Regions from separate parts of the Shewanella sp. SR44-4 genome, predicted to be linked through region 1. Evidence: predicted binding sites of a transcription regulator. Region 1 holds the regulator's gene; each other region holds the start of a gene.
What was found. The regulator sigma-54, encoded in region 1, starts transcription at its own class of promoters, with help from an activator protein. The targets are predictions, from matches to a motif close to GTTGGCACGNNNNTNGNNT.
Positions count from the first base shown of each region.

Region 2: a site for sigma-54 is predicted at 2,047-2,065, ahead of flgF (flagellar basal-body rod protein FlgF). Genes of this name have one in related genera too.
Region 3: a site for sigma-54 is predicted at 3,220-3,238, ahead of H5125_RS00865 (nitric-oxide reductase large subunit). Genes of this name have one in related genera too.
Region 4: a site for sigma-54 is predicted at 2,530-2,548, ahead of H5125_RS18415 (DUF1328 family protein). Genes of this name have one in related genera too.

Region 1 covers NZ_JACJDU010000001.1:58,475-64,142, reverse strand. The annotation lists gene kdsC (3-deoxy-manno-octulosonate-8-phosphatase KdsC) at 1-131, shown strand, start outside; gene lptC (LPS export ABC transporter periplasmic protein LptC) at 128-688, shown strand; gene lptA (lipopolysaccharide transport periplasmic protein LptA) at 675-1,256, shown strand; gene lptB (LPS export ABC transporter ATP-binding protein) at 1,253-1,984, shown strand; gene H5125_RS00240 (RNA polymerase factor sigma-54) at 2,127-3,611, shown strand; gene hpf (ribosome hibernation promoting factor) at 3,637-3,924, shown strand; gene ptsN (PTS IIA-like nitrogen regulatory protein PtsN) at 3,927-4,370, shown strand; gene rapZ (RNase adapter RapZ) at 4,367-5,230, shown strand; gene H5125_RS00220 (HPr family phosphocarrier protein) at 5,251-5,526, shown strand.
Region 2 covers NZ_JACJDU010000010.1:93,924-99,591, reverse strand. The annotation lists gene flgD (flagellar hook assembly protein FlgD) at 1-374, shown strand, start outside; gene flgE (flagellar hook protein FlgE) at 435-1,823, shown strand; gene flgF (flagellar basal-body rod protein FlgF) at 2,112-2,855, shown strand; gene flgG (flagellar basal-body rod protein FlgG) at 2,867-3,655, shown strand; gene flgH (flagellar basal body L-ring protein FlgH) at 3,665-4,339, shown strand; gene H5125_RS07075 (flagellar basal body P-ring protein FlgI) at 4,350-5,456, shown strand; gene flgJ (flagellar assembly peptidoglycan hydrolase FlgJ) at 5,474-5,668, shown strand, end outside.
Region 3 covers NZ_JACJDU010000001.1:190,359-196,026, forward strand. The annotation lists gene norR (nitric oxide reductase transcriptional regulator NorR) at 1-743, opposite strand, end outside; gene H5125_RS00865 (nitric-oxide reductase large subunit) at 886-3,174, opposite strand; gene slyA (transcriptional regulator SlyA) at 3,602-4,087, shown strand; gene H5125_RS00875 (HlyD family secretion protein) at 4,096-5,154, shown strand; gene H5125_RS00880 (DUF2955 domain-containing protein) at 5,275-5,668, shown strand, end outside.
Region 4 covers NZ_JACJDU010000051.1:23,254-28,921, forward strand. The annotation lists gene H5125_RS18400 (tyrosine-protein phosphatase) at 1-48, shown strand, start outside; gene H5125_RS18405 (ArsJ-associated glyceraldehyde-3-phosphate dehydrogenase) at 110-1,120, shown strand; gene arsJ (organoarsenical effux MFS transporter ArsJ) at 1,126-2,343, shown strand; gene H5125_RS18415 (DUF1328 family protein) at 2,671-2,847, shown strand; gene H5125_RS18420 (hypothetical protein) at 2,927-3,121, shown strand; gene H5125_RS18425 (diacylglycerol kinase family protein) at 3,337-4,989, shown strand; gene H5125_RS18430 (sigma-54-dependent Fis family transcriptional regulator) at 5,010-5,668, opposite strand, start outside.

The sequences.
Region 1 (5,668 bases):
ATCCGTTTGTCAAACAACAGTGCCATATGACAACCACCCTCAATGGTGGCCACGGCGCACTGCGTGAACTCACCGATTTATTACTATTAAGCCAAGATAAATTTGCCAGTGCTCATGGTATGAGTATATGAGTAGAGTCACGCTAGGTATTATTGCTTTTTTTGGGCTTGCTTTTATATTGTACTGGCAAGCACAAGTAAAACGCAGTGAAATGGATGCGGTACAAATACGCGGTATTGAGCGCCCAGATTTTGTTGCAGATAACCTACGCACTACAGAATTCAACCAACTAGGTTTCGTCGAAAGTCGAGTCAGCGCCGAACACATGGAGCATTACGCCTCAAGTGACATCACTCACTTTACCAAACCTATTTACCTCATTTACCCTGAAAACGGTAAAGCACAATGGCAATTAAGTGCAGACCGTGGGCAATTGAATAAAAATACCAGCAAAGTCACATTAGAAAATAATGTTATTATTGATGCCATTGATATAGAAGAACCCCTGCAGTCACTGAGTACCCAAGCTATTTCGGTGGATTTAACCACTATGATAGGATCCTCACAAGAGATGGTGTACATCAAAGGTAAAGGGTTTATTATTCAAGGTTTAGGCCTACATGCTGACTTGAATTCGCAAAAATTATCGCTACTAAGCCAGGTAGAAGGAACATATGAGCCACATTAATCGTCTCCACACTCGCGCCAATGTTATGTTATTAAGTAGCATACTTTGTATATTGAGTTTGCCTGCCATAGCGAAACAAGGGGATCTGAAACAAGAATTGAAAATCGCTTCAGTCAGTCAGTCTGCCGACATTAAGAATAATCAAATTGTTTTTAATGGTCCGGTAACGATTGTCCAAGGCACGATTAATATCAATGCAGATCAGTTACGGGCGTTTACCCCTGAAAACACCACCAGCAAGAGATTAATTGCTACTGGCACCCCAGCTACATTTTCACAAGAATTAGATGACGGTAAAATTGGTACCGCAAGTGCTAACGAAATTAGCTATGACCTTGCCACTACTACACTCACATTGACTGGCAACGCCAAATTGGATCAATCTGGTAGCCAGGTTACCGGTAATAAAATCAAGTACAACATCAGTGCTCAAGAGCTGATTGCCGAAAGTACTGGTACAGGACAAGATCGGGTAATCACCATCATTCAACCAGAGAATTTCCAAGACGAGTCAGCGCCAAAGCAAAAACTCCCTGAAATTCCTGTTAACAAGCAGATCAAACCATGACCCAAATTACCTTAACCGCTGAAAATCTAGCTAAAAGCTATAAAGCTCGTCAAGTTGTTAAAGATGTGAGCTTAACGGTTAAAACCGGCCAAATTGTCGGTCTTTTAGGCCCTAATGGTGCAGGTAAAACCACCACCTTTTATATGGTTGTCGGCTTAGTAAAAAGCGATAAAGGCCGAATATTGATTGACGATGACGACCTTACTGCCGATCCAATGCATTTGCGCGCCCGCAAAGGTATAGGTTACTTACCACAAGAAGCCAGTATTTTCCGCAAGCTCACCGTTTACGACAACATAATGGCCGTACTGCAAACTCGCAAAGAGCTCAGCACAGACCAACGTATTGAACAGCTTGAGCACCTACTCGAAGAGTTCCACATTACTCACATACGCGACAGCCAAGGTATGTCGTTATCGGGTGGTGAACGTCGTCGAGTTGAAATTGCGCGCGCTTTAGCTGCTAATCCAAAATTTATTTTGCTTGATGAGCCCTTTGCTGGTGTTGATCCTATTTCGGTCATCGACATTAAAAAAATCATCCAACAACTTAAAAATCGCGGTTTAGGGGTATTAATTACCGACCATAACGTACGTGAAACGCTAGACGTTTGTGAGCGAGCCTATATCGTCAGCCAGGGTAATTTAATTGCCGAAGGCACACCTGATGAGATATTAAGTAATCAACAAGTTCGAGCTGTGTACTTAGGTGAACAATTCAAGCTATAGTTACTTTACTGGCCTTTTAGTCTAGCTAACTCATTTCATTGAACGATACCTAAACAACGTTAAATGTCATTGATGTTTATGGCAATCCATTATAGTTCGAGATTGTCATTTTTATGGAAAATCATCTAGGGATAAGCGGTAAATGAAAGCGTCACTCCAACTTAAAATGGGTCAACACTTAACCATGACCCCACAATTGCAGCAAGCCATTCGCTTACTGCAATTATCGTCATTGGAGCTACAGCAGGAAATCCAACAAGCATTAGATTCAAATCCATTGCTTGAAATAGAAGATGAGTTTTCTGAAGCAAAAGACTCCTTAAAAGAAAACCGCGACCAAGCGGATACAGACTTTAGTGACAACAGTATTGTTAATGTCGAAAAAGACACTTCCACCGTCGACATAACAGAATCCATGACCAAAGAAACCATGGATGATTTAGCCATGGATACCACATGGGATGAAGTATACACAGCCTCACCTATGTCAGGTTCAGGCAGTGCAAGCATGCGCGATGACGACATGCCCTTTCAAGGTGAAACCACCGAAGGTCTGTACGAACACTTAGAATGGCAAAAAAATCTCACTCCATTTTCAGACACCGATCTCGCCATTGCCACCGCCATTATTGATGCCATTGATGAACGCGGTTATCTAACCCAAAGTACCGAAGATATTCTCGAAGCCATGGGTGATGAAAATGTGGAACTCGATGAGGTTGAGGCGGTATTAAAACGCGTTCAACACTTTGATCCTGTGGGTGTTGCAGCACGTGATTTAAGCGAATGCCTATTTATTCAATTAGCGCAATACTCTAACGACACACCCCATATCGATAATGCCCGTTTGTTAATTAAAGGCTATTTAGAGTTAATTGCTGGCCGTGATTTCAGATTATTGATGCGTAAAACAAAACTAAAAGAAAATGAGTTACGTGACGCAATCACTCTAATCCAGACACTCAATCCTCGTCCGGGCTTATTAATTACCCCCATGGATGATGAATACGTGATTCCCGATGTCACAGTATTAAAGAAAAATGGCCGTTGGGTAGTAGAGTTAAACCCAGACAACATGCCTAAAATTGGTGTTAATCAGCAATATGCAGCCATGGCTAGAGGCAGTAAAAACCCGTCGGATAGTCAATTTATTCGAGGCCATCTGCAAGAGGCTAAATGGTTTATTAAAAGTATTGAAAGCCGTAATGATACTTTACTTAAAGTGGCAAATTGCATTGTGCAATTTCAGCAAGGCTTTTTTGAATATGGCGAAGAAGCCATGAAGCCTATGGTGCTCAATGATATCGCTGAAGCCGTAGAAATGCATGAATCGACCATTTCACGAGTCACCACACAAAAATATATGCACACCCCTCGTGGCTTATTTGAACTAAAATACTTCTTCTCTAGCCATGTCAGTACTGACGATGGCGGGGAATGCTCATCAACGGCCATTCGTGCTTTTATCAAAAAGCTGGTTGCCGCAGAAAACCAGAAAAAACCACTGAGTGACAGTAAAATGGCTCAGCTTCTGGCAGAACAGGGCATAAACGTTGCTCGTCGTACGATAGCAAAATACCGTGAAGCAATGATGATCCCGCCCTCAAACCAACGTAAGAGTTTATAACCTACTAGGCAATGGAGGATTTTTTATGCAAATAAGTCTGACTGGACGTCATGTCGAAATAACAGAATCTTTACGTGAATACATCCACAGTAAATTTTCAAAGCTTGAACGACACTTCGATCAGATCCATAATGTACACGTTGTGCTCAATGTAGAAAAATTACAACAAAAAGCAGAAGCCAAAATCAACATTAATGGCGCAGAAATTTTTGCAATGTCAGAAAGTACTGATATGTATGCTGCAATAGACGCCCTGATCGATAAACTCGACCGTCAGGTAATTAAACACAAAGAGAAGAATACAAAACACTAACGATGGAACTTTGTACCATTCTGCAGCCGGAATGCACTACCTGTGCCACACCGGGCAGTAAGAAAAAAGTACTGGAACTCATCAGCAATTTAGTCGCTGCCCAGTACCCAACCCTGTCTTCGCAAGAGGTTTTTGAAAGCCTGTTAGCGAGAGAGAAAATGGGTAGCACAGGTATAGGAAATGGCATTGCGATACCTCATGGTAGATTAACGACCATCGATCACCCTATCGCGATATTTATTAAATGTGAAGAAGCCATTGCCTTTGATGCAATCGATAAGCAACCCGTGGATCTTTTATTTGCTTTGTTAGTCCCTGCAGACCAGTGCCAACAACATTTAGGCACGTTATCGAGCATGGCCCAAAAGTTAAGCGATAAGCAAATATTGAAACAGCTTCGTAAAACTCACGACGCAACAGAACTTTATCAGGTTATTACTGCATGAAACTAGTTATAGTATCGGGACGTTCAGGCTCAGGGAAATCCGTTGCCCTGAGAGTATTAGAAGACCTAGGATATTATTGTGTTGATAATTTGCCTTTACCACTCATTGGCACATTATTAGCCCAGCTTAAAGGCAGTAATGATTTGGTTGCGATTAGCGTTGATGTTCGTAACATTGCAGAACAAGGTAAAGTGCTTCAAGACCAATTGGCACTACTTCAAAATGACACTGAAATTATCAGTTTCTTTTTAAATTCCAATGACAAAGTATTGCTTAAACGTTACAGCGAAACACGTCGATTACACCCGTTATCTAAAAATCATATTTCACTGCAAGAAGCGATAAAACTAGAAGGCCGTTTACTTGAGCCTATCGCAAAAATTGTTGATCACTATATCGACACTTCTGCGCTAAATATCTACGAATTAAGCGACCAAGTTAGGCAAATATTATTAGGCAGTGTTGATAAAGAGTTAGTGATTAACTTTGAATCTTTTGGCTTTAAACACGGCATGCCGACAGAAGCAGATTTTATGTTTGATGTACGCTTTTTACCCAACCCACATTGGGAAATAGAACTGCGTCCATTTACGGGTTTAGACGAGCCCGTACAAGAATTTTTAGGTCGTCAGCCATTAGTTAATAAATTTATTTGGCAAATTGAAAACCTATTTGAAACTTGGATGCCGCATTTAGAACGTAACAATCGCAGTTACCTTACCATCGCGATTGGTTGTACTGGTGGTCAGCACCGTTCGGTATATATTGCAGATCAATTAGCAAAACGATTTCGACAAGGCAGTAAACACACAGTTAATGCTCGCCACAGAGAATTAAATATCAGTGATACTAATAACTAAGTGAGCATAGGATCGCGTCAATGATCAAACTTGAACGCCAAGTGACCATTTCAAATAAATTGGGGTTACACGCCCGTGCCGCCACAAAACTCGCGATGTTAGCGGCGGATTTTGATGCTAACATCACCTTAACTCAAGGCGAAAAAAACGCCAGCGCAGCTAGCGTACTTGGGCTATTAATGCTTGAAAGTGGTATCGGTAAAATGATTACGGTGACAGCTCAAGGCCCAGATGCTGAAGTGGCATTAAACGCAGTGTGCGATCTCATTAATGCTAAATTTGATGAATCTTGTTAATTTTTTAATCGCATTGAATTTATAAATAGCCTGTAATGTGTGAATAGCTGCAAGTTACTCATGCTTTAAGCCACCGTCATCCTTATTTTATGCGGCCTCTAAATGACTAGGCCATACTAACCAAACTGTCACGACATTGATG
Region 2 (5,668 bases), on a different contig from region 1:
CCGGCGCTATCTCTACCGAAAGCTCTGAGATAAAAGGGGTGATTAGTACACCTTCAGCAATTGAAACGATTACGGTAAGAGTTGAAGACGAGTCGGGTCAGCTTATTAAGAGCTTTAATGTTGACGGCAGTAAAGGCGGCAATGTTGATGTGACTTGGGATGGTCTAGATAAAAGTGGTAACCCAGCTAAAGCGGGTAATTATGCCATTAAGGCCAGTGGTAAAGTCGATGGAACGTCACAAGATTTAGCCGTATCGACCTACGCTCATGTTACCAGTGTGTCATTAGGCACTGTAGCAACAGGAGCAATTTTGAATTTGCGTGGAGTAGGTGGAATTAAATTATCTGACGTACTCGCAGTATCTGAAACATAGTACGGCTAACAACAAACCGTTAGCTGTCATCATAAATGAATTAATTGTGAGAGGTGTAATATGTCATTTAACATCGCATTGAGTGGTATCGCTGCCGCGCAAAAAGACTTAAATACAACTGCGAATAACATCGCCAACGTCAATACTATTGGTTTTAAAGAATCGCGAGCTGAATTTGCTGACGTTTACGCCAATTCAATTTTTTCTAACAGTAAAACAGCTGTGGGTGGCGGTGCAACTACCACACAAGTTGCGCAGCAGTTTCATCAAGGTAGCTTGCAATTTACCAGTAACTCGTTGGATATGGCGATCAGTGGTGGTGGCTTCTTTGTTACCTCTTCAGAATTAGGTTCGCAAGATCAGTCATACACCCGTGCGGGTGCGTTTAAAGTTGACTCAAGTAATTATATGGTCGACTCAGCAGGTAATTTTTTACAAGGTTTCCCGGTGGATGAAGATGGTAACTCAACTTCAGTGAGTTTAACCACAACCCAACCGATTAAGATCCCTGACACGGCGGGTAGCCCAGTGCAAACTGAAAATGTTGGTTTGCAGATGAATCTTAATGTGAGTGAAACAGCCCTAGATCCAACTAAGTTTAATCCTGCAGATTCTGATACATTCAATAATTCCACCTCAGTGACGATTTATGATTCGTTAGGCGAGTCGCATATTATGACCACCTACTTTGTTAAACCCACTGGTGGTTCGCATACTGGCGAAAGTAATTGGGTAGCTTTTTATGCTGTTGATGGTGATCCTGTCGATGTAACAACTGCTGGGAAATATGCAACGGATACAGATACTGACACTGATGGTGATGGTCTCGTGGATCCAACAGGGCTCGCGTCTGCTGTTAATCCGGGCACGGCTGGAGGAGCATGGTCAGGTGCGGTGCTTAAATTTAACTCTGTTGGTGCTTATACTGGCAGTGATCCTGAAATTATTACCACCGAAGTATTAGGTGCTGCTGGTGCAGGTGCTTTAGGCCCTGGCGCTGATGGTACTCAAGCGCTTACGATAAAATTTAATAGTCCAACTCAGTATTCATCTCCGTTTGAAGTGACTGAATTAACTCAAGATGGTATTACCGTAGGTCGATTAACCAATGTTGGTATTGGTTCCGATGGTTTAATTACCGCGAGTTACAGTAATGGCTCAACGGTTCCGTTAGCGCGCGTGGCATTAGTACGCTTTGCTAATGAACAAGGCCTTACACAGGTGGGTAATACATCTTGGAAAGCCAGTATCGATTCAGGTGCTGCATTAGCGGGAGAAGCCAATAGCGGTACATTTGGTAGTATTCGTTCATCTGCGCTTGAGCAATCAAACGTTGATTTAACCACAGAGCTGGTTGATTTAATCTCGGCTCAGCGTAACTTCCAGGCTAACTCGCGTACGCTTGAAGTCAACAACACCTTAAATCAAACGATATTACAAATCCGCTAAGTTTACGTTTACTTTTACCTTATCAATTTATATTTACGTGATAATAGGTGTTGCCGTTTACGGCAACACCTTGCCTTTATCCTTGTTATTGTTACTCCTCGCTACTCCTTGTTATTACCTCACTAGTGTTGATAGATGCTTTTTTGACACTCACGCGTTATTCGTTAATTTTATTGATTAACCGATTCATGTAGTTACCTCCTTATAACACAACTTAAATCTCATTGGCATGATGCTTGCTTATTCTGTGTATATAGTGTTTTTGCAGAAAGTTTGACGGAGCAAAAAATGGACAAATTTCTTTATATTGCCATGAGTGGCGCAAAGCAGGGGATGAATGCCCTAGCAGTGAGTGCGAACAATCTTGCTAATGCCAATACTGATGGATTTAAAGCTGACATGGTCCAAGCCCGTTCAATGCAGGCATTTGGTGAAGGCTTGCCTACTCGGGTGTTTTCGATGATGGAAAGCCCAGGCAGTAATTTTAACGGTGGTCCGATTAAAACCACTGGTCGTGACCTTGATATTGCGGTTAAGGGGGATGGCTGGCTTGCAGTGCAAGCGGCAGATGGTTCTGAAGGATACACCCGTGCGGGCAGTTTAAAAATTGACAGTACAGGTTTGTTGTTAAATAGCAGTAACCGTCCGGTAATGGGAGCTTCGGGTCCTATTGTGTTACCCATTCCGGTTGAGAAAATAGAAATTTCCGCCAACGGTATTATTTCAGTACGTCCGCAAGGAGCAACCGCTGAAGTGATAGAAGAGGTCGCGAGGATTAAATTAGTTAATCCTGGTAACGAAAACCTAATGCGCGGTGAAGATGGGTTGTTTCGCTTAACTGCGGGTGGCAATGCACCAAACGACCCCGGCGTTCAAGTTGAAAGCGGCGCGGTTGAAGGCAGTAATGTGAACTCAGTGCATGAAATGGTCGCCATGATTGATATTCAACGTCAATACGAAATGCAAGTCAAAATGATGAAGAACGCTGAAGAAATTGATCGGGCGTCCACTTCCTTGATGAGAATTAGTTAGGAGTAATTATTATGCATCCAGCGTTATGGATAAGTAAAACCGGTGTCGATGCCCAGCAAACTAACATTGCCGTTATTTCAAATAACGTGGCCAACGCCAGTACTGTCGGATTTAAGAAAAGTCGTGCGGTATTTGAAGACTTACTTTATCAAACGGTTAATCAAGCCGGTGGTATTAGCTCAGACAACAGCAAGTTACCCAATGGTTTAAACATTGGTGCGGGTACTAAAGTTGTTGCTACCCAAAAAATGTTTACCCAAGGCAACATGCTGACTACCGATAACTCATTAGATTTAATGATTGAAGGTTCGGGCTTTTTTGAAGTGCAAATGCCAGATGGCACAGCAGCCTACACGCGTAATGGCCAGTTCAGCTTAGATGATACTGGTCAGATTGTAACCCCGGGTTCAGGTTATGTGGTGCAACCGCCAATTACCATCCCGGATGATTCCACCAGTATTACGGTATCGGCATCGGGCGAAGTGTCAGTGCAAACCCCTGGTACCGCAGCCAGTCAAGTTATTGGCCAGTTAACCATGACCGATTTTATTAATCCGGCAGGTTTAGATCCGTTAGGACAAAACTTGTATACCGAAACGGGTGCAAGTGGCACACCTATTCAAGGTACTGCGTCGCAAGACGGCTTAGGTTCTATTCGCCAAGGAGCACTAGAAACCTCTAACGTGAATGTAACAGAAGAGTTGGTCAACCTTATTCAAGGTCAACGTATTTACGAGATGAACTCTAAAGTTATCTCAGCAGTTGATCAGATGTTGTCTTATATTAATCAGAATCTCTAAGGAGCTAACATGATTAAATACATTGCGTTAGCCTCAGTAGTGTTATTGGCTGGCTGTAGTTCTACTGCCAAGAAACCGATTGCTGATGACCCATTTTATGCGCCGGTATACCCAGATACCGTTCCGACGCAGGTGGCGCCAACGGGATCTATTTATCTTGATAGCCAAGCATCAAGCTTGTATTCCGATATTCGTGCGCATCGCGTCGGCGACATTATTACCGTGACCTTAAAAGAGTCCACTCAAGCGTCGAAAAGTGCCAATAACGAAATCAAAAAAGGCTCAGATTTAAGTGTAGAGCCCATTTATGCCGGCGGTAAAAATATTTCCATCAGTGGTGTCCCAATTGATTTGGGTTACTCCGACAGCATGAATACCAAGCGCGAGTCTGACGCCGATCAATCTAACAGTTTAGATGGCAGTATTTCGGCCAATATCATCCAGGTACTCAGTAACGGCAACTTGGTGATCCGCGGTGAAAAATGGATTTCTATTAACAACGGTGATGAGTTTATTCGTGTCACCGGAATGATCCGCAGCGAAGACATTAATCCAGACAATACAATCGATTCGACACGAGTGGCTAACGCTCGTATTCAGTATAGCGGTACCGGTACGTTTGCTGACTCCCAAAAAGTCGGTTGGCTGAGTTCATTCTTTATGAGTGACTGGTGGCCTTTTTAAGGAGTAATGCATGAACATTAAACTGATTACGTCGGCTGTATCGATAGTCGCATCAATACTAATGCTAACCGCACCTGCACATGCAGAACGGATTAAAGACATCGCCAGTATTCAAGGGGTGCGAAGTAACCAATTAATCGGTTATGGCTTGGTGGTCGGTTTGCCAGGTACTGGGGAGAAAACCCGTTATACCGAACAAACCTTCAGAACCATGCTCAAAAATTTCGGCATTAATTTACCAGACTCTGTTCGTCCTAATTCAAAGAACGTCGCTGTCGTTGCGGTGCATGCCGAAATGCCTGCCTTTATTAAACCGGGTCAAAATCTTGACATTACCGTGTCCAGTTTAGGCGAAGCCAAAAGTTTACGTGGCGGTACTTTATTGCAAACCTTCCTAAAAGGGGTCGATGGCAATGTGTACGCCATTGCTCAAGGCAGTTTAATTGTCAGTGGTTTTAGTGCCGAAGGACTTGATGGCTCATTGGTGATCCAAAATACCCCAACCGTTGGCCGCATTCCAGGTGGTGCCATTGTTGAGCGCAGCGTTATTAGTCCATTTGCTAGCGGTGATTACCTTACGTTTAATTTACGTCGCTCAGATTTTTCAACCGCCAAACGTACCGCAGATGCAATTAACGATTTACTTGGCCCAGACATGGCAAAGGCCATTGACGCCACCTCTATTCAAGTGAGCGCGCCACGCGATGCATCACAGCGGGTGTCATTTTTATCGGTATTAGAAAACATTGAAGTTATACCGGCGGAAGAGTCAGCCAAAGTGATTGTTAACTCACGTACTGGCACCATTGTGGTTGGCCAAAACGTCAAGTTATTACCCGCGGCTGTCACTCACGGTGGATTAACCGTGACTATTGCTGAAGCCACACAAGTGTCACAACCCAACGCATTAGCGGGTGGTGAAACGGTTGTTACTACAAACAGTACGATTGATGTGTCAGAAAAAGATCGTCGTATGTTTATGTTTAATCCAGGTACCACACTAGACGAACTCGTAAGAGCCGTGAATTTAGTGGGCGCAGCACCATCAGACGTACTTGCCATACTCGAAGCGTTAAAAATGGCAGGCGCTTTGCATGGTGAACTTATCATTATCTAATAATTGTCGGAATGACTATGGAAAAGTTGTCAGCTTCATCGAACTTTCTGGATCTAGGAGGACTAGATTCACTTCGTGTCCAAGCCCAGAAAGACGAGAAGGGGGCACTTAAAGAAGCAGCAAAGCAATTTGAAGGTATTTTTATTCAAATGCTGATGAAAAGCATGCGAGATGCTAATGCCGCGTTTAAGTCAGACAATCCAATGAACAGT
Region 3 (5,668 bases), 130 kb from region 1:
AAATACTCCAGTGGTTTATTGGCTCGTGCAGATTGTTGATGGATCTGCTTGGCTATCAATTCTTTACCGGTACCCGTTTCTCCTAAAATCAACACGTTGAGTTCAGTTTCTGCCACCACATTCACTTCATTAAGCAGCGATAATAGATTATCGGCCTGACCAATTATTTCGGTTTCTGTTTCTGTGTCTAATAGCCTAGAGGGTTGGGTATGGGGGATGGTAAACGTTGACGCTTGTTTTTCAAGTTTATCAATCAGCAATGCGTTGTTTAATGAAGCCGCTGCAATTGCGCTAAAGCTGCGCAGTTCATTATTACTGAATTGATCAAACTTATTGGGATCTAATGCATCAATAGTTAATGCGCCAATGAGTTGCTCGTTAGCGAATAATGGTAAACCGATGCAGGCATGCACTTTTAAGTCACCATCTACATTGGGGATTAAGCCATCGTAAGGGTCGGGTAATTCGCTATTGGAAGGGAAACGGACAATATCACCCGCTCGGGCAATGGTTTCAAGTCGCGGATGCTCACTTAAAATAAAGCGCCGTCCTAATACATCTGCACTCAGTCCATCAATCGCTAATGGCTTGAATTGATGCCCTTGGAACGATAACAGTGCAGCAGCATCACAATCGAGGGTTTCTCTTACTGTGGTTAATAAACGAGAGAATCGATCACGTTTAGATAAATTGGACGTGATATCAAGTGCGATACGGGTTAAGTCAGCTTGTCTCAATGCCATGCTAAACTCCAGAAAGGAACATAATAAGTGTCATTATGACAAGTGTGAATATAACAACAAGGGTAAAGCCCAAATTGTTGAAACTAAAGGGGCCACAAAGGCCCCTGATGATGGTTATCAAAGCGTGTTTATTAATGCATACTTAGTTAATCGTTAATGGACTAGCTTGTTTCGCTTTAACGCCTTTGCTAGCAATGGCTTTCTTGATGATGTCAAATAAGAACGCCGCCATCAATAATCCACCAATACTGAAGATAATGTCACCGAACATTCGTGTCCATACAAGGCTTTCCACTAAATCGCTGTGGATCACCGCAGGTGAACGAGCATACCAATAGCCGTGGTCAATGACCGCAAAGAACTGCACAATTCCGACAGGCAATAATGACATAAACAGCATTGCTGCTAAGCCGATATTTAATGTCCAGAATGCCCCTTTAAGGTATTTTTGGTTCCATTGCATATCGCCTGTTAATCCGCGTAAACAGAATAGCATTAGCCCTATGCCTAACATACCGTACACGCCCATAAATGCACCATGAGAATGTGTCGCAGTAGTATTTAAACCTTGGATAAAATAAAGCGATATTGGTGGGTTAATTAAGAAACCTAATACACCTGCACCAATTAAGTTCCAAAATGAGGTTGCCACAAAGAACATAATGACCCAGTGATAACGTTCCATCCAAGGGCTCGCTTTACGTAAACGATAGGTTCCCACTGCTTCAAAACCAATTAATGCTAACGGCACCACTTCAAGTGCCGAGAATATGGCTCCCCAAGCAATGACTGAAGTTTGAGTACCGGTAAAGTATAAATGATGTAAAGTGCCGATTAAGCCGCCAGTTAAAAACACCACGGTTGTGAATAATACCGCACCGTTGGCACTGCGTGCACGGATAAGGCCTAAGCGAACGAGCATTAATGCGATAACGGCTGTTGCAAATGTTTCAAAGAAGCCTTCTACCCATAAGTGCACCACCCACCAGCGCCAATATTCTGCGATGGCAAGGTTTGAGTGTTTGCCCATAAACAGGCCTGCACCATAAAACAAGCCGATGGCGACACAAGAGGCGTATAGAATCCAAATTGCCGGCAGTATGTCGCTGTTAACTTTTAATGCAGGACGCATAGCTGCAGTGATTAACACGGTCCAAATTAATAAGCCCACAAACAATAATATTTGCCATACGCGTCCTAAATCAATGTACTCATATCCTTGATGTCCGAATAAATAGTTCATGTCTAGGTCAAAGTATTGTTGTACGCCAATCCATTCACCAGCCATAGAGCCCAATACGATAACGACTAACGCGACCCAAAGTACGTTTACCCCTAAGCGTTGATACTTAGGTTCGTATCCTGATAGTGCAGGGGCAATATATAGCCCTGTGCCTAACCATGCTGTCGCAATCCAAAATACTGCGAGTTGAGTATGCCAAGTACGGGTAACAGAATAAGGCAGAATTTCAGATATTGGGAAACCATAAAACTCTTGGCCTTCAACTGCGTAATGCGCAGTAATTCCGCCAACTAATATTTGCAGTAAAAACAGTCCAATTGCAGTAACAAAATACTTTCCGACAGCTTTTTGAGATGGCGTAGGTTTAGTAAAAAATAATGGATCACCTTTGGCTGGTTCTGGCAATGGTTCCTCTTTGCAGGTGGCGTGATGCCAAGCCAGCATGCCAATACCAAGAAGCAATGTCACTAAGCTTAGTACTGACCAAACAATGTTGTCTGAAGTGGGGACGTTGCCAATTTGTGGATCGTATGGCCAGTTATTGGTGTAAGTATAATCATAACCAGGGCGCTCAGTTACCGCAGCCCACGCTCCCCAAAAGAGGAAGGCATTTAACAATTCACGATGTTCAGCATCAGTGATAGTGCCTTCTTTCATGGCATATTGTTCACGTAATGAACTTAATGCAGGATCATCACCAAATAACGATAAATAGTGCTTAGTCACTTCATTAATTGCCGCAATTCGCGTATTTGACAGCGCGACGTGAGTTTCATCCCCAGTACCTTTGATCACTGTGTTATGGCGAATATCATCTCTTAAGCCTTTTTCTAAACCGGCTTGCTGTTCTGAATCGAGTTCAGTGAAATCGCGGTTATAGCGCTCGTTTGCGGTGATAGACAACCAAGCTTGTGCTTCACGATGTAACCAATCTGCAGTCCAATCTGGTGCCACATAAGAACCATGGCCCCAAATTGATCCTAACTGATGCCCGCCCATTGAACGCCATACAAGTTGACCTTGCTCAATATCATTTTTGGTAAATATGGGTTGGCCACTGGTGTCAGTGAAAGCCGTTGGAATCGGCGGTTTTTCTCGATATATGCCGCTGCCTAAACTGAGTAATACCGTGAAGGAAGCCACTAGCACGATTAGCAGTGCAATGCCGGTGAGTTTATTTTTGCTCATAAGTCCTCTTAGCGCAAAGTCATTTTGATACAGATGACCAGAGCATTACACAAGTCGTGCCAACTTTTTATTGTTATTAAGCTACTGTTATTAATGTTTTTTATTTTTACCTGTCGTTAGGTTACTGTTAAAATGACATCTTTTTATTGGTGTCAAAAAGACTGCTGATGTCAAAGTGACACTTTGTTTTGGTGATACTGATCATCTTTGTCTAAATAACACTCATATTCTCTTTTCCGCGTAATGTCATGTGACTAAAGGCCTAATCTTTATTGTTCGTGTAATCAACGCTAGTCATTTTTAGTCACAGTTATCAATAAATTAGTTTCAACGCTATAGAAGTTTTATGGATTAATTAACATCAGTCATTTACTTAGCATGCTAAGTTGTTATAATGCTTAGCACGCTAACTAAATGGCAATTTATTATGTATAAAGAATTAGAGCGATTAAAAGAACTTTCACTTGCTGAGCACTTAGGGCGATTACATCGTTTATGGCGCACCGCTGCAGACGCGGAGCTCGTACCATTAGGGTTAACTCACCCTCGCTGGACTGCGCTGTGGAAGTTACTGCGCTTGGGCGATAACGTCAGCCAAAAGGTGCTTGCCGATGCTTTAGAGATAGAATTGCCCTCTTTAATGCGCACTTTGAGCCAGTTAGAACAGCAAGGATATATACAGCGCCGCTGCTGCGAGAACGATAAGCGAGCACGAATAGTCAGCTTAACTCCTGAAGGCATCGACATGCTTAAGCAGATGGAAAGCCGCATTATGTTGGTTCGTCGAGATTTACTTGCAGGTATTAGCAGCCAAGAATTAAGTGAATTTGAACGTGTCATTAGTCTTATTAGTGATAATGCTCTTGCTGCGCTGCATAAGAACACTGAACAAGACAACAAAATTCCTGAATGAGAAATAACATGACCCCAGATCAACAATTTGCTCGACTCGTTAAAATCGCTATTTTTATGTTTGTAATGGTGTTTGGTTACTTTATGTTTGCCGATGCAGTAATGCCTATGACGCCGCAAGCCATGGCCACACGAATGGTCACTAAAGTGACGCCACAAGTCAGTGGTAAAATTGCATCTATTGCCGTCGAAAATAACCAACTTGTGGCTAAAGGTGATGTGTTATTTAGCATCGACTCAGCCCCTTACGAGTTAGCGGCTGAGCAAGCTACATTGGCGTTAGAGCAAGCAAAACAAGATAACGCTGAACTTGATGCATCGATACTAGCAGCCAAAGCAGATGTTCAGGCAAATCAAAGTAGTGCACAGCAGAGAAATAGTGAAGCAAAACGCCTTGATGCTCTGTATGCCTCCCGAGGTGTATCGCAGCAGTTAACTGATCAAGCTCAAAGTGAGGCCGTCACGGCGCAGGCCAATTTACTTGCCGCTAAAGCTCGCTTAACTAAGCTAGTGGTAAGTCGTGGACGCAATGGCGAAGATAATTTAAAAGTCCGTCAAGCTCAAAATCGTTTAGCTCAAGCAGAATTAAACCTGTCATACACTCAAATTCGCGCAGACCAAAATGGCGTGGTGACTAACTTACAGTTAGAAGTCGGCAGCTTTGCCACTGTTGGACAGCCGCTATTAGCTGTAGTGTCAGAAAACGTCGATATTATTGCTGATTTTAGAGAAAAAAGTTTACGCGGTATTGAGCCACAATCAACTGCGCTTGTTGCATTTGATGGTCAACCTGGACGTTTATATCATGCCAAAGTGAGTACCGTAGATGCCGGTGTGAGTGCCGGGCAATTTGATGCCAATGGCCGTTTAGCTGATCCGCAAGAATCAGTACGTTGGGTACGTGATGCTCAACGCTTACGTTTACACCTTGAACTTGACCACCAAGGCGTTAATGCATTACCCGCTGGAGCACGTGCAACGGTGCAATTAGTACCTAATAGCGGTTTACTTGGCTTTCTAGCCAAGGTTCAAATTAAGGTTATCAGCACGCTGCATTATATCTATTAACGCCGCAGTTAAGCCCAATATTGATTGTTAATACTCATTACACCCATTCACACTCAAGGCAATGCTGCAGGTTAATTTATTTGCGTGCAGTATCTTGTATCAATGTCGTAGGTTGTTCATATGTTATTACGCCATAGTCCTTTGACTACAAACGATTTACGCCAATGTTTACGCATAGCAACAGGCGCCACGCTAGGATTTGCGATCTGTAAATTTTTCGACCTCAGTTATGGTGTATTTTTTACCGTCACTCCAATGTTGTTACTGGGTTTAGTCCCTGTGATGAATGCACATGCGATGAGGCAATTATTGGCATCATCTGTAATGTCTGGGATTGAAGTAGGTATTTTAGGGGGCTTATTTGGCTCTCACGCTGGGGTGATATTACCCATCGTGTTTGTGCTATTTTTGTATCGTTTTGCGGCAATGTCACGCGGTAGTTTGTTTTTATTTGGCGCTAACGGGGTTATCAGCTTAAGTATTATGCTGCACTTTGCCAGTTATCCGAGTGTCG
Region 4 (5,668 bases), on a different contig from region 1:
CTAGTTCATCCGGTTCAGCGTGAATATTTTGATGCATTTAATGGTTAGCATGTAGTGATTAACCTTTGAAACGATAACTTAACAATGAGAGCAAGCTCAGGACACCATTATGACGATAAAAATAGGTATTAACGGTTTTGGCCGTATGGGACGTTTATCAATGCGCGCGGCATATGATTGGGACGATGTTGAAATTGTGCATATTAACGATCCTGCTGGTGATGCAGCCACGCTGGCGCACTTAATGACCTTTGATTCAGTCCATGGTCGTTGGCATCATGAGGCGACCCATAATGGTGATGCCATTGTGATTAACGGTAAAGCTATTCCTTGCAGCCGTAATGTCGCTACCCAAGACACTGACTGGTCAAAATGTGATGTGGTGATTGAGGCCTCTGGCAAGATAAAAACCAAAGCCTTGCTACAAGTTTACTTAGATCAAGGTGTAAAACGGGTTGTGGTGACTGCGCCAGTAAAAGAAGACGGCGTGCTCAATATTGTAATGGGCGTTAACGATGATTTATACGACAAAGCCATCCATCCCATCGTGACCGCAGCTTCTTGTACCACCAACTGTTTAGCACCAGTAGTAAAAGTGATTCATGAAAAGATAGGTATTAAGCATGGCTCAATGACTACGATCCACGATATTACCAATACTCAAACTATTCTGGATGCACCGCATCAAGACTTACGCCGCGCCCGTGCGTGTGGCATTAGTTTGATACCCACTACCACTGGTTCGGCTACCGCGATTACCCATATTTTCCCAGAGTTAAAAGGTAAGTTAAATGGTCATGCGATACGGGTGCCGTTAGCTAATGCGTCGCTCACCGATTGTGTATTTGAAGTGGCTCGTGGAACAACGGTTGAAGAAGTAAACCAACTATTGAAGCAAGCTGCTGATAAAGAACTGAAAGGCATTATGGGCTATGAAGAGCGCCCATTAGTGTCGGTTGATTATAAAACCGACCCGCGCTCAAGCATTATCGATGCGTTGTCGACCATGGTGGTGAATGACACCCAAGTGAAACTGTATGTGTGGTACGACAACGAGTGGGGATACGCTAATCGTACCGCTGAGCTCGCACGTAAAGTCGGCTTAGCAGATAAGGAATAAGCTTCATGGGGCTGGATACATTGCGTACCTTATCACCATCGATAAAACAGTACTTATTGATTACCGGTAATTACTGGGCATTTACCTTAACCGATGGCGCTTTGCGTATGCTGGTGGTGTTGTATTTCCACCAATTGGGTTACAGCCCGTTAAATATTGCGATGTTGTTTTTGTTTTATGAGATATTTGGTGTCGTGACTAATCTTGTTGGTGGTTGGTTAGGTGCAAGGCTTGGCCTAAATAACACCATGAACATTGGCCTAGGCCTGCAAATAGTGGCGTTAGCTATGCTTACCGTATCCACAGAAATGTTGACTGTCGTCTATGTTATGGCGGCACAGGCGCTGTCGGGCATCGCCAAAGATTTGAATAAAATGAGCGCCAAAAGTGCCATTAAAACCTTAGTGCCAGTAGATGCAGAAGGTAAGCTTTACCAATGGGTTGCGTTGTTAACGGGCTCTAAAAATGCCTTAAAAGGAGTGGGATTCTTTTTAGGTGGTGTGTTACTCACAGGCCTAGGGTTTACAGGCGCCATTATTTTAATGGCCACGTTATTAGGCATTGTATGGTTATGTAGTTTAGTGACCTTAAAAGATGATTTAGGCAAAGCGAAAAACAAACCCAAATTCAAAGATATTTTTTCTAAAAGTCAGTCGATTAACATCCTTTCGGCGGCGCGGATGTTTTTGTTTGGCGCCAGAGATGTATGGTTTGTGGTGGCATTACCGGTATTTTTAGCCACAACTTTTGGCTGGGATCATTGGTGGGTTGGTAGCTTTATGGCTAGCTGGGTGATTGGTTATGGTGTGGTGCAATCCATTGCACCTTATTTCACCGGTAAACGACAGGGAAAAGTGCCGAGCGGCCGAGCTGCTTTTACATGGGCAACTTATTTACTACTCATTCCTGCCGCAATTGCAGTCGCACTACATGCCGATTTTTATGTGCTAGAAAGTGTCGTCATCGGTTTATTAATGTTTGGCGCGGTGTTTGCGATTAACTCATCACTGCATAGCTACTTAATTGTTAGCTATGCTGGCAGTGATGGCGTGTCACTGGATGTGGGCTTTTACTATATGGCCAATGCCATGGGAAGGTTGATTGGAACGATACTGTCAGGTTGGGTCTATCAAGCCTATGGCTTAGAAGCTTGTTTATGGATATCGAGTGGTTTTATAGCTCTTGCTGCCTTAATTTCACTTAAGTTGCCTCATAAAAGGTAAGCCATTACAGCCGCTAGATGCATTTTTGTTTACACATCGATATTTCGTTATCTAACCGTGATAGCCTGAAACTCTTACCGTATCATCGGTAAAAATTGCCTGCTCATCTATGGCTTTCTCATTATTGACTTTCTTACTTTAAATTTTAAAACCATAAAAATCATGGTCTTATGGCTTTTTTTAAAAGTTGGCATGATGCTGGCTTTAACTAATTCATAGTCGTGGTGTGAATCGTTAATTTTTACGATAGAGATAAGATATTTGTATCAATCGTCAGCGTAAATTCAACGCACATCACAATGTAAACCGTACACCAAGGAGGTTTTTATGTTGGGCTGGACATTAATGTTTTTAGTGATAGCCGTTATAGCGGGTCTATTGGGGTTTACCGGTATTGCAGGTGCAGCAGCAGGCATCGCGAAAATTATTTTCTTTATTTTTATTGTGTTGCTAGTGATTTCGTTAGTAGCCAATGCGATTAGAGGCAAAGCTCCCCGAGGATAGTATTAACCCCTTACCTTAATCCAAGTTGAAGCTGCTTAAACAAGTTTATACGATTACAACCATCATCCAGGAGATGAATATGAATTTATTAAAACTACTGACAATGGCAAGTTTAATGGTGTTTTTAACGGCCGGTTTATCAGCATGTTCAGATAACAAAGCTGAAAATGCAGGTGAGAAAGTGGATGAAATGATCCAAGATGCCGGTAATGCAGTTGAAGATACATGTGAAGATGTTAAAGAAGGTATGAAAGCAGAAGATCCAGACTGCTAAGCATTATACCAATCACATTAACTATTTTATTTGTTTAAGTCGTTAAGTTTTACAACTCAAAATGCATTGTTCTAGGTAGAGTAACTCCATTTAAACCAATGTAAGTCGAAGTTGAATGTTTGACTGACAGCGACGTAATGACCAGATAGTTATTAAGATAAGTATTAGCCTAAGCAGCACACATGTGCTGCTTTTTTTACAACAGGAGGACCACAATGCTAACCCGTATTCATATTAAATATTACTATACTGTTGGCGCATTATTGGCTTTGTGCTTATGTGTGGCGCTTCCTTATGTGTTACTTAAGGTTATTTTTGCTTGGATTGCATTATCTTTAGGGCTGGTGAGTTCAGCTTATTGGTTTAATAGCGCAGGCATTTTCCGAAAAAGCCAAGATGGCAGCATTCCTTGGTATATAAGTTGGAGTTTTGTTCCCTTTTTAATGGGGTGCCAGCTGTATAACGCCTGGGCAAGAAAGCACGACAAAGTGCCCGTAATCCAAAAAATAGATAAGCAGTTGTATTTAGCCTGCCGATTGTTTCCCAGTGATATTGACCGACTTAAGCATGAAAAAATTGATGCAATTTTGGATGTTACTGCCGAATTTGACGCATTAGAGTGGACCTTGTTTGATGAAAATATTGGCTATTTAAATATTCCCATATTAGATCACAGCGTACCGACTGTCGCGCAGTTAAATCAAGCCATTAATTGGTTACACACTCAAGTCAGTAATGGTAAAAATGTAGTAGTGCATTGCGCGCTAGGCCGGGGGCGTTCGGTGTTGGTATTAGCGGCTTATTTAGTCTGCCGTGAGAGAAATCGTAATGTTAATGATGTGCTTAAATCCATCAATAGTATCCGCCAAACGGCACGGTTAAATAAATGGCAGTTGGCCGCTATAGAAAAAATGCATAGTCAGCAACAAATTAATATTCACAAACGTGCTTGGTTGATTGTTAACCCAGTGTCTGGTGGTGGTAAATGGCATGATGAAGCAGACCATATTACCCAAACCTTGACGGATTACTTTCAGCTTGAAGTGCTGTATACCGCCAAAGATAAGTCTGCAGTGCAATTAGCCAAACAAGCTAAACAAAAGGGCGCAGATATTATAGTTGCCTGTGGTGGCGATGGTACGGTTAACGAGGTGGCATCAGTGATTGTTGATACCGATATTTTCTTAGGTATTATTCCGATGGGAACCACCAATGCACTAAGTCATACTTTGTTTGGCGCCGCCAGTAAATTGGTGCCGGTATCGCAAGCGCTTGATATTTTGATTCAAGGTTATTCACAACGTGTTGATACTGCTACATGTAATGATGAGTTGATGTTGTTGCTGGTGGGGCTAGGCTTTGAACAAAAAATGATAGCGAAGGCTGACCGTGACCAAAAAGATGCCCTAGGACAATTAGCCTACCTTAATGGTTTGTGGGAGGCGGTAGGCGAAAACCAGCCATTGTCGATAAGAGTGCAGATCGATGGTGGCGATATTAAAGTGATTAACACCACTAGCCTAGTGATAGCCAATGCTGCGCCATTTACCAGCTTGTTAGCACTAGGTAATGGCGAGCCCAATATTACCGATGGCTTGTTAGATATTACCTGGATTGAATCGAGTGAGACATCGCCACAACAGTTATTGAGTATGACCGAGTTGCTATTTGCAGGCTTAACTGGAGAACGTGAAGATAATCAACAGAGTCAAATTCATCATGAGCAAGCAAAAAAAATCTACTTAAACACAGATTCGTCTTGCCAATATGTGATCGATGGTGAGTTATTTGAATCAGAAGATTTGTGTATTAAAGTCAAACCCAGGTCATTAAATGTGCTTGTGCCAGAAGCGAGCAAACACGTTTAATGAATGGGCGTTTAATGACGCTATGGTTCGTCTGAACCGGTTTGGTCTTCGTATTTACTGAGTTTGTTGTAAAGGGTTTTGACGCTAATACCGAGCTGTTTGGCAGTATCATTTTTATTGCCCAATGAGTTGTCGAGCGCTTGATAAATAGCTACTTTTTCAAGTTCATCTAAGCGCATACCAGCAGGTATTTGTACGTCGTCAGCTAAAGGCTCAGTTGATGGTTCCAGAGGTGTCACCGTGATATGACTTGGTAAAATAGTATCTTCTGCCAAAATATATGCACGTTCTATTGCGTGTTTTAGTTCGCGAACATTTCCGGGCCATTTTTGTTGTTGGATAAGTTTAATCGCATCATCTGAAAAGGTTTTAGTCAGTTTTTCAGCAGTATTTCGGTAGGCTAAAAAATGTTGTGCTAGGCCACTGATGTCATTGCTACGATCGCGTAATGGTGGCACTAGGATAGGGAAATGCGCTAAACGAAAATATAAATCTTCGCGGAAACGCCCAGCATCAATAGCGTCAGCTGGATCGCGATTGGTGGCAGCAACAATGCGAACATTGGCTTTTTTAAGCTGTTGTGAGCCGACAGAGCGATATTCATTGTTTTCGAGTACGCGTAACAATTTTACTTGATGTTCTAGCGGCATTTCGGTGACTTCATCAAGAAATAAGGTAC